Regions from separate parts of the Dietzia sp. IN118 genome, predicted to be linked through region 2. Evidence: riboswitches for the same ligand, from Rfam matches in the RefSeq annotation. Region 2 holds a riboswitch; the other holds the start of a gene.
What was found. A riboswitch is a leader RNA that binds a small molecule or an ion and turns the genes downstream of it on or off. The one in region 2 is predicted to bind cobalamin.

Region 1: linked by a shared signal. The riboswitch ahead of Q2K20_RS16815 (ABC transporter substrate-binding protein) and the one ahead of Q2K20_RS10565 (magnesium chelatase subunit D family protein) in region 2 are both predicted to bind cobalamin.

What each region holds. Positions count from the first base shown of each region.
Region 1 covers NZ_JAUMSR010000002.1:279,149-282,547, reverse strand. The annotation lists gene Q2K20_RS16825 (long-chain fatty acid--CoA ligase) at 1-842, opposite strand, end outside; gene Q2K20_RS16820 (carboxymuconolactone decarboxylase family protein) at 930-1,346, opposite strand; cobalamin riboswitch at 1,502-1,646, shown strand; gene Q2K20_RS16815 (ABC transporter substrate-binding protein) at 1,735-2,673, shown strand; gene Q2K20_RS16810 (FecCD family ABC transporter permease) at 2,670-3,399, shown strand, end outside.
Region 2 covers NZ_JAUMSR010000001.1:2,194,011-2,197,409, reverse strand. The annotation lists gene Q2K20_RS10565 (magnesium chelatase subunit D family protein) at 1-1,996, opposite strand, end outside; cobalamin riboswitch at 2,018-2,205, opposite strand; gene cbiT (precorrin-6Y C5,15-methyltransferase (decarboxylating) subunit CbiT) at 2,281-3,399, shown strand, end outside.

The DNA of each region.
Region 1 (3,399 bases), on a different contig from region 2:
GCCTGCCAGATCGTGGGGACGGCGGCGGCCAGCGTCGGACGCTCGGAGGCGATCATCGCGGCCAGCGGCTCGGGCTGTAGGAAACGCTCCGGCATGAGCAGCGAGGCGCCCACCATGAACGCGGCGTACGGCAGGCCCCACGACATGGCGTGGAACATCGGCACGATCGCCAGCACGTTGTCGTCGAGCGAGATGTCCATGCCGTCGGACATGCACACCTGCATCGAGTGGAGGTAGATCGACCGGTGCGAGTAGACGACGCCCTTCGGGTCGCCGGTGGTGCCCGAGGTGTAGGCCATCGCGGCGCCGGAGTTCTCGTCGACCTCCGGCCAATCGAACTCGGTGGGCTGGGCGGCGAGGAGCGCGTCGTAGTCGTGCACCTGGATGCCCTCGGGAGCCTCGAGGTTCGCGGCGCCCCCACCGGTGACGATGACGTGCTCGACCGTCGAGAACCGGGGCAGGAGCGGCTGCAGGAGCGGGACGAGGCTCGGGTCGACGATCACGACCTTGTCCTCTGCGTGGTTGGCCACGAACTCGAGCTGGTCCGGGAACAGCCGGATGTTCAGCGGATGCAGCACGGCGCCCATGGACGGGATCGCGAGGTAGGCCTCCAAGTGCTCGGAGTTGTTCCACTGGAATGTGGCGACCCGCTGGTCACCGTCGACCCCCAGGGAACGCAGCGCGTTGGCCAGCTGCGCGGCGTGCTTGCCCAGATCGCCGTAGGTGATCTTCCGTGGTCCCTGATCGGTCCAGGTGGTGACGACCGCATCGGAGTGGACGGTCGCACCGAACTGCAGGATCGTGCTGATGTTCAACTGCTCCGGCATCATCGTGCTCTTCATGAGGGGCTCCTTGATCGAGGGGTGGCGTCTGTCACTCTCGTGTCGAGACTACCTGACGTCCATGACGTCCTTGGGCCGTGTGGGCGATCACCCGTCGAGGTCGTCGAAGACGGTCTGGACGGTCCTCGTCGCCGCGAGGGCCGCCGGCGCGCCGCAGTACTCCGAGGCGTGTATGACCGCCTCGGTGATCTCCTCGCGGGTCAACCCGTTGGTCAACCCGCCGCGTACATGCCCCGCCGGCTCGGCGTCCGCGCGCAGTGCCACGAGCATCCCGATATTAAGCAGGCTGCGATCCCGTCGGTCCAACCCGGGCCGGTTCCAGATGTTGCCCCACACGTTCTCTGCGACCACGTGCTGGATCGCCTCCGACTCCGTCCCGACAGCCCGGTCCATGGCCCGGTCGACGAAGTCGTCGCTCATCACCTCGCGCCTGGTCGCGAAACCCTGCTCGCGCAGATCCGCGGCCGAAGGCCCCTCGCCTGCAGAACTCGTCGTCGTCGTCATCTCCACGGTCCTCTCCCACTGCCGACAGGTATCGCGATCCATCCTCCCCGACCGTCGTCACCAGCTCCGCGTGACCTCGCCCCGCCCCGGCCAGGCGCGGGGACGGCTCGGACAGGGGCGACAGCGGATGTATGGGATGGGCGGACGCGACGACGGGTGGGATACCCTCGACGGGTCCGGCCACCAGCGTCGGACCCCGCGGCAACTCGGCGGAAGTCGGTGCGAATCCGACGCTGTCCCGCAACTGTGATCCCGTCTCAGGACGGGCGAGCCAGGTCGGCCGGTTCCGCGGCAGCCGTACGTACTGACCTCGGACGAAGGACGGTCGCGTGCAGCGGCCCAGGCCGCGGCCCGAGCTGTTTTCTTCCTCCGAATCACGGAGGATGCCATGCACCATCCACGAGCCCGCTCGCTGCTGCTCGCCCCCCTGGCCGCCCTGGCGCTGGTCGCCACCGCGTGCAGCGGCAGCGGCACCGGCGGCGACGAGCCGGCCCCGGCCGACCAGACCTCCGCCGCGGCGGAGGAACCGCAGGCGATCGTGTCGCTGGCCCCCACCACCACCGAGATGCTCTACGCCGTCGGCGCCGGGGACAGCGTCGTGGCGGTCGACGAGCGGTCCGACTTCCCCTCCGACGCCCCGGTCACCGACCTGTCCGGGTACACGCCCAACCTCGAGGCGATCCTGGGATACGCGCCGGACCTCGTCGTGCTCACCGACGACACCGGGGACATCGTGGCCGGCCTCGAACGCTCCGGCGTCGAGGTGCTGCAGCTGCCCGCCGCGCAGACCCTCGACGACACCTACACCCAGCTCGAGCAGGTCGGGGCGGCCACCGGGCACATCGGCGAGGCCGCCGAACTCGTGTCGCGGATGCAGAGCGAGATCGACGAGATCGTCGCCTCCGTGCCGGAGCGCGAGACGCCGCTGACGTACTTCCACGAACTCGACGACACCTACTACACCGTCACCGACGACACCTACGTCGGCGAGATCTACTCCCTGCTCGGCCTGACCTCGATCGCCACGGGCGACAACCCCTACCCGCAGCTGTCCGAGGAACTCATCCTCGAGGCCGACCCGGACCTGGTGTTCCTCGCCGACGGCCAGTGCTGCGGCATCACGCCCGAGGTCGTGGCCGAGCGACCGGGCTGGGACGGGCTCACCGCCGTGCGCGAGGACCGGGTCCACGTGGTGGACGAGGACCTCGCCAGCCGCTGGGGCCCGCGCATCGTGGACTTCATGCGCGAGGTCGCCGCGATCGTCACCGCGGTGCCCGACGCCGCGCCGGAGACCGCGGAGAGCCCCGCGAACCAGCCCGCCTCGTGACCCGCCCGTCGCCCCGCCGCGCCCTCGTGCTGGGCGGGGCGACGCTGTTGCTGGCCGCGGCGGTCCTGCTCGGCACCCTCATCGGCCCGGCCGGCCTCACCCCGGGCGGCGTGGTGCTCGAACTGGTGGGCCGGCTGCCGCTCGTCGACATCAACTCGGGGTTCACCGAACGTCAGCAGGTCATCCTCTGGGAGATCCGCATCCCACGCGTGGTGCTGGGCGCGATCGTCGGCGCGATGCTCGCGATCGCCGGGGCCACCTACCAGGGCGTGTTCCGCAACCCGCTCGCCGACCCGTACCTGCTCGGGGTGTCCAGCGGGGCGGGGCTGGGCGCCACCCTGGCGATCGTCGTGGGCGGCGCGATGGGCTCGGCGATGGTGCCGCCCGCCGCGTTCGCCGGCGGCATGATCGCGGTGCTGGCCACCTACACGCTGGGCCGCAGTGTCGGCGGTGGACGCAGCGAGGTGGTCATCATCCTCGCCGGCGTCGCCGTGGCGGCGTTCGCCAGCGCCATCCAGACGTTCTTCATGCAGCGCCACGACGAGACCCTGCGGCAGGTGTACTCGTGGACGCTCGGCCGCCTCACGACCAGCGGCTGGACCGACGTGCGGACGGTGCTGCCGTACGTGCTCGTGGCGGTGGCCGTGATCGCCCTGTTCCGCCGCACCCTCGACGTGATGGCGGTCGGGGACGCCGAGGCCGCGACGCTGGGGATCGCCCCGGCGC
Region 2 (3,399 bases):
TGGCGAGGGCGTCCGGGCCGTGGGTGGCGCGGCCGTCGGTGACGACGACGAGGAGGGCCCGCCGCCGCGGATCGCGGACGCCCTCGATGCGCAGGACTTCGGCGGCGGTGATCAGTCCCTCGGCCAGTGGGGTCCGGCCGCCCGCCGGGAGTTCCGCGAGGCGGGTGGCCGCGATGTCGACCGACGACGTGGGCGGCAGGGCCACGTGGGCCGCGGCCCCGCGGAAGGTCACCAGTCCCACCTTGTCGCGGCGTCGGTAGGCGTCCAGCAGTAGGGAGAGGATCGCGGTCTTGACCTGCTCCATCCGGGTGCGGGCGGCCATGGAGCCGGAGGCGTCCACGCAGAACAGCACGAGGTTGGACTCGCGGCCCTCGCGGACGGACGAGCGCAGGTCCTCGGCGGCCAGCCGGAGTCGGCCACCGTTTGGGCCGGCTCCGCGACCGCGGGCGGATTGCTGCGGCGCGGCGGACCGGATCGTGGCGGGCAGGTGCAGGTCGGAGCCGGTGAACGCGCGCGCGCCGATGCGGCGGCCGCTGGTGGTGAGGGCCCTCGACCGGCGGCCGGCCGCGCCCTGGCCGGTACCGGCGACGGCGAGCAGGCGGGTGCGGTACGGCGCCGCGGCCGCGGTGACCGTGCCTGGCTCGGGCGGGGTGGGCCCGGGAGCGTCGGACCGCGAGGCGTCGGCGGGGGTGTCCTCCGCGGCGTGTCCGCCGGGCTGCTCGTCGGCTCGGCCGTCGGCGTCGTCGTCCGATCGCCCGCCCGCCTGGGCGGGGCCCGCGGTGCTGGAGGCGTTGCCGGCGCCGGGGCCGTCCTCGTTCTGCTCGGTCTGCTCGGGCGAGTGCTCGTGCCCGGCGTGCTCGGCCGAGGCCCGCGCCGGGGCGGACTCTGCATCCGAGGTGTCTGCCGACGCGGACTCGTCTGCGGACTCCGACTGTTCGGCGTCGTCGGCCGGCGCGGTCTCGTCCCGGGGGTCGGGATCGGGCTCGTCGTCGTCGCCCAGGAGCCGTTCCAACAGGTCCTCGTCGAGGCCCGGCGCATCGAACGGGGCACGACGGCGGCGGTGGGGCAGCGCCATGCGCGCGGCGACGCGGATGTCCTCGCGGGTGATCCGGGTCCGGCCCTGCCATGCGGCGTGGGCGGCGGCGGTGCGGGCGGTGACGATGTCGGCGCGCATGCCGTCCACGTCGAAGCCCGCACAGACCCGGGCGATGGTGGACAGCGCCCAGGGGGTCAGTCTCACCCGGTCGAGTACGCGCCGCGCGGCGGCGATCCGTTCGCGCACGGCGGCCTCGTCGGCGGCGTGGTCGGCGACGAATCCCGCCGGGTCGGCCTCGAACGCGATCCGGCGGCGCACCACCTCGGCGCGCAGTTCCGGGTCGCGAGGTGCGGCCACCTGCACGGTGAGGCCGAAGCGGTCCAGCAGCTGGGGCCGGAGCTCGCCCTCCTCGGGGTTCATGGTGCCGATCAGCACGAAGCGCGCGGCGTGCTCCACCGAGATGCCGTCCCGCTCGACGGTCACCCGACCCATGGCGGCGGCGTCGAGCAGCAGGTCCACCACGTGGTCGTGGAGCAGGTTGACCTCGTCCACGTAGAGCAGTCCGCGGTGTGCGCGGGCGAGTAGGCCCGGTTGGAACACGGTCACCCCGTCGGTGAGCGCACTCTCCAGGTGTAGTGATCCGGTGATGCGGTCCTCGGACACCCCGATGGGCAGCTCGACCAGGCGGACCGGCCGCCGCTCGGTGGGCGCGTCGTGCGGGATACGCCCGTCCGGGGTCTCGGAGCCGCGGTCGTCGGGTGCGGAGGAGAAGCGGTCGCCGGTGACGACCTCGACCTCCGGCAGGATCCCGGCGAGGGCGCGGACCATCGTGGACTTGGCCGTGCCCTTCTCACCGCGGATCAGCACGCCGCCGACCGCCGGGGACACCGCGGTCAGGGTCAGGGCCAGCGCCATGTCGTCGGAACCGACGACAGCGCTGAAGGGGTAGTGCAGTGGCATGGGGGCTCCCGCTCTCGTCTGCCAGGCTGGTCAGCGCGAGGCCGGTCTCCGGACTTCCCGGCTCATCTCGGACGTGCGCGCGGGGCGCGATCGCCTGAGAGGCCGGGTTACCGTAGCGGGCCCTGTGCCGGATTCTCACCGGCTTCCCTGATTCTCCCCTCCGCTCCGCCTGTGGCGGGTCGTGGGGCACCTCGTGCTGTGGGGTCTGTTCGGTTGTGTGGTCCCGAGGCTAGCCCAACGGCCTGTCCCGGGGCGCCTCAGGTGTCGCGGTAGGGTTCCGCGTCATGAATGCACGGGTGGTGGTCGTCGGCATCGGCGGCGACGGGTGGGCGGGGCTCGACGAGGCCCGCCGTCGCGCCGTCCTGGCCGCCGATGTGGTGCTCGGGGGCGAGCGTCATCTGGCGATGATTCCGGGCGACGTGACGGCCGATCGGGTGCCGTGGCCGCGGCCGCTGCGGGACGGGTTGCCGGAGCTCCTCGAGCGGTTCCGCGTGCGCTCGATCGTGGCCCTGGCCTCGGGCGATCCGCTGGTCGCGGGGATCGGCACGACCCTGATCGATGTGCTGGGCGCGGATGCGGTGGAGGTGCTCCCGGCGGTGTCCTCGGTCGCTCTGGCCCGCGCCAGGATGCGGTGGCCGGCCGAGTCCGTGGCTGTGCTGCGCGACCACCACTCGCTCGGTCGCGAGCTGGCGCCTGGGCGACGTCTGCTAATGCTCTCAGCGGACCGGCACACGCCGGGAGAGGTCGCCGCGACGCTGCGGGGCGCCGGCTTCGGGGGGAGCGAGATGACCGTGCTCGCCGATCTCGGGGGCCCGGCCGAGGCCCGGTTTTTCCGCGCGGCGCGCGACTGGGCTGTTGATCGCGAAGCCCCCGCCCTGCACGTGTTGGCCATCGAGTGCGTGGCCGATTCCTCCGCCCGCCCACTCGGGCTGGCGCCGGGATTGCCCGACGACGCTTTCGAGAACGACGGCCAGCTCACTCGCCGCGACCTGCGGGCCTCGGCCCTGTCCCGCCTCGCGCCGTCGGCCGGTGAGCTGCTGTGGGATGTGGGCGCCGGCGCCGGGTCGGTGGGCATCGAGTGGATGCGCGCGCACCCGTCGTGTCGGGCTATCGCCATCGAGGCCGATCCCGGGCGGGCGGCGCGTGTTGCGCGCAACGCCGCGCGGCTCGGGGTGCCGTCGTTGGAGGTCGTCAACGGCCGCGCCCCGCAGGTTCTGGACGGTCTGCCCCGCCCCGACGCGGTGTTCATCGGCGGGGGCGGCACTGCCTCTGGCCTGCTCCAACAGTGCTGGGACGCGCTGGTCCCGGGTGGCCGACTGGTGGCCCACGCGGTGACGCTGGAGACCGAGCGCGTGGTGGTCGACACCCGCGCCGTATTCGGCGGGGAGCTGACCAGGATCCAG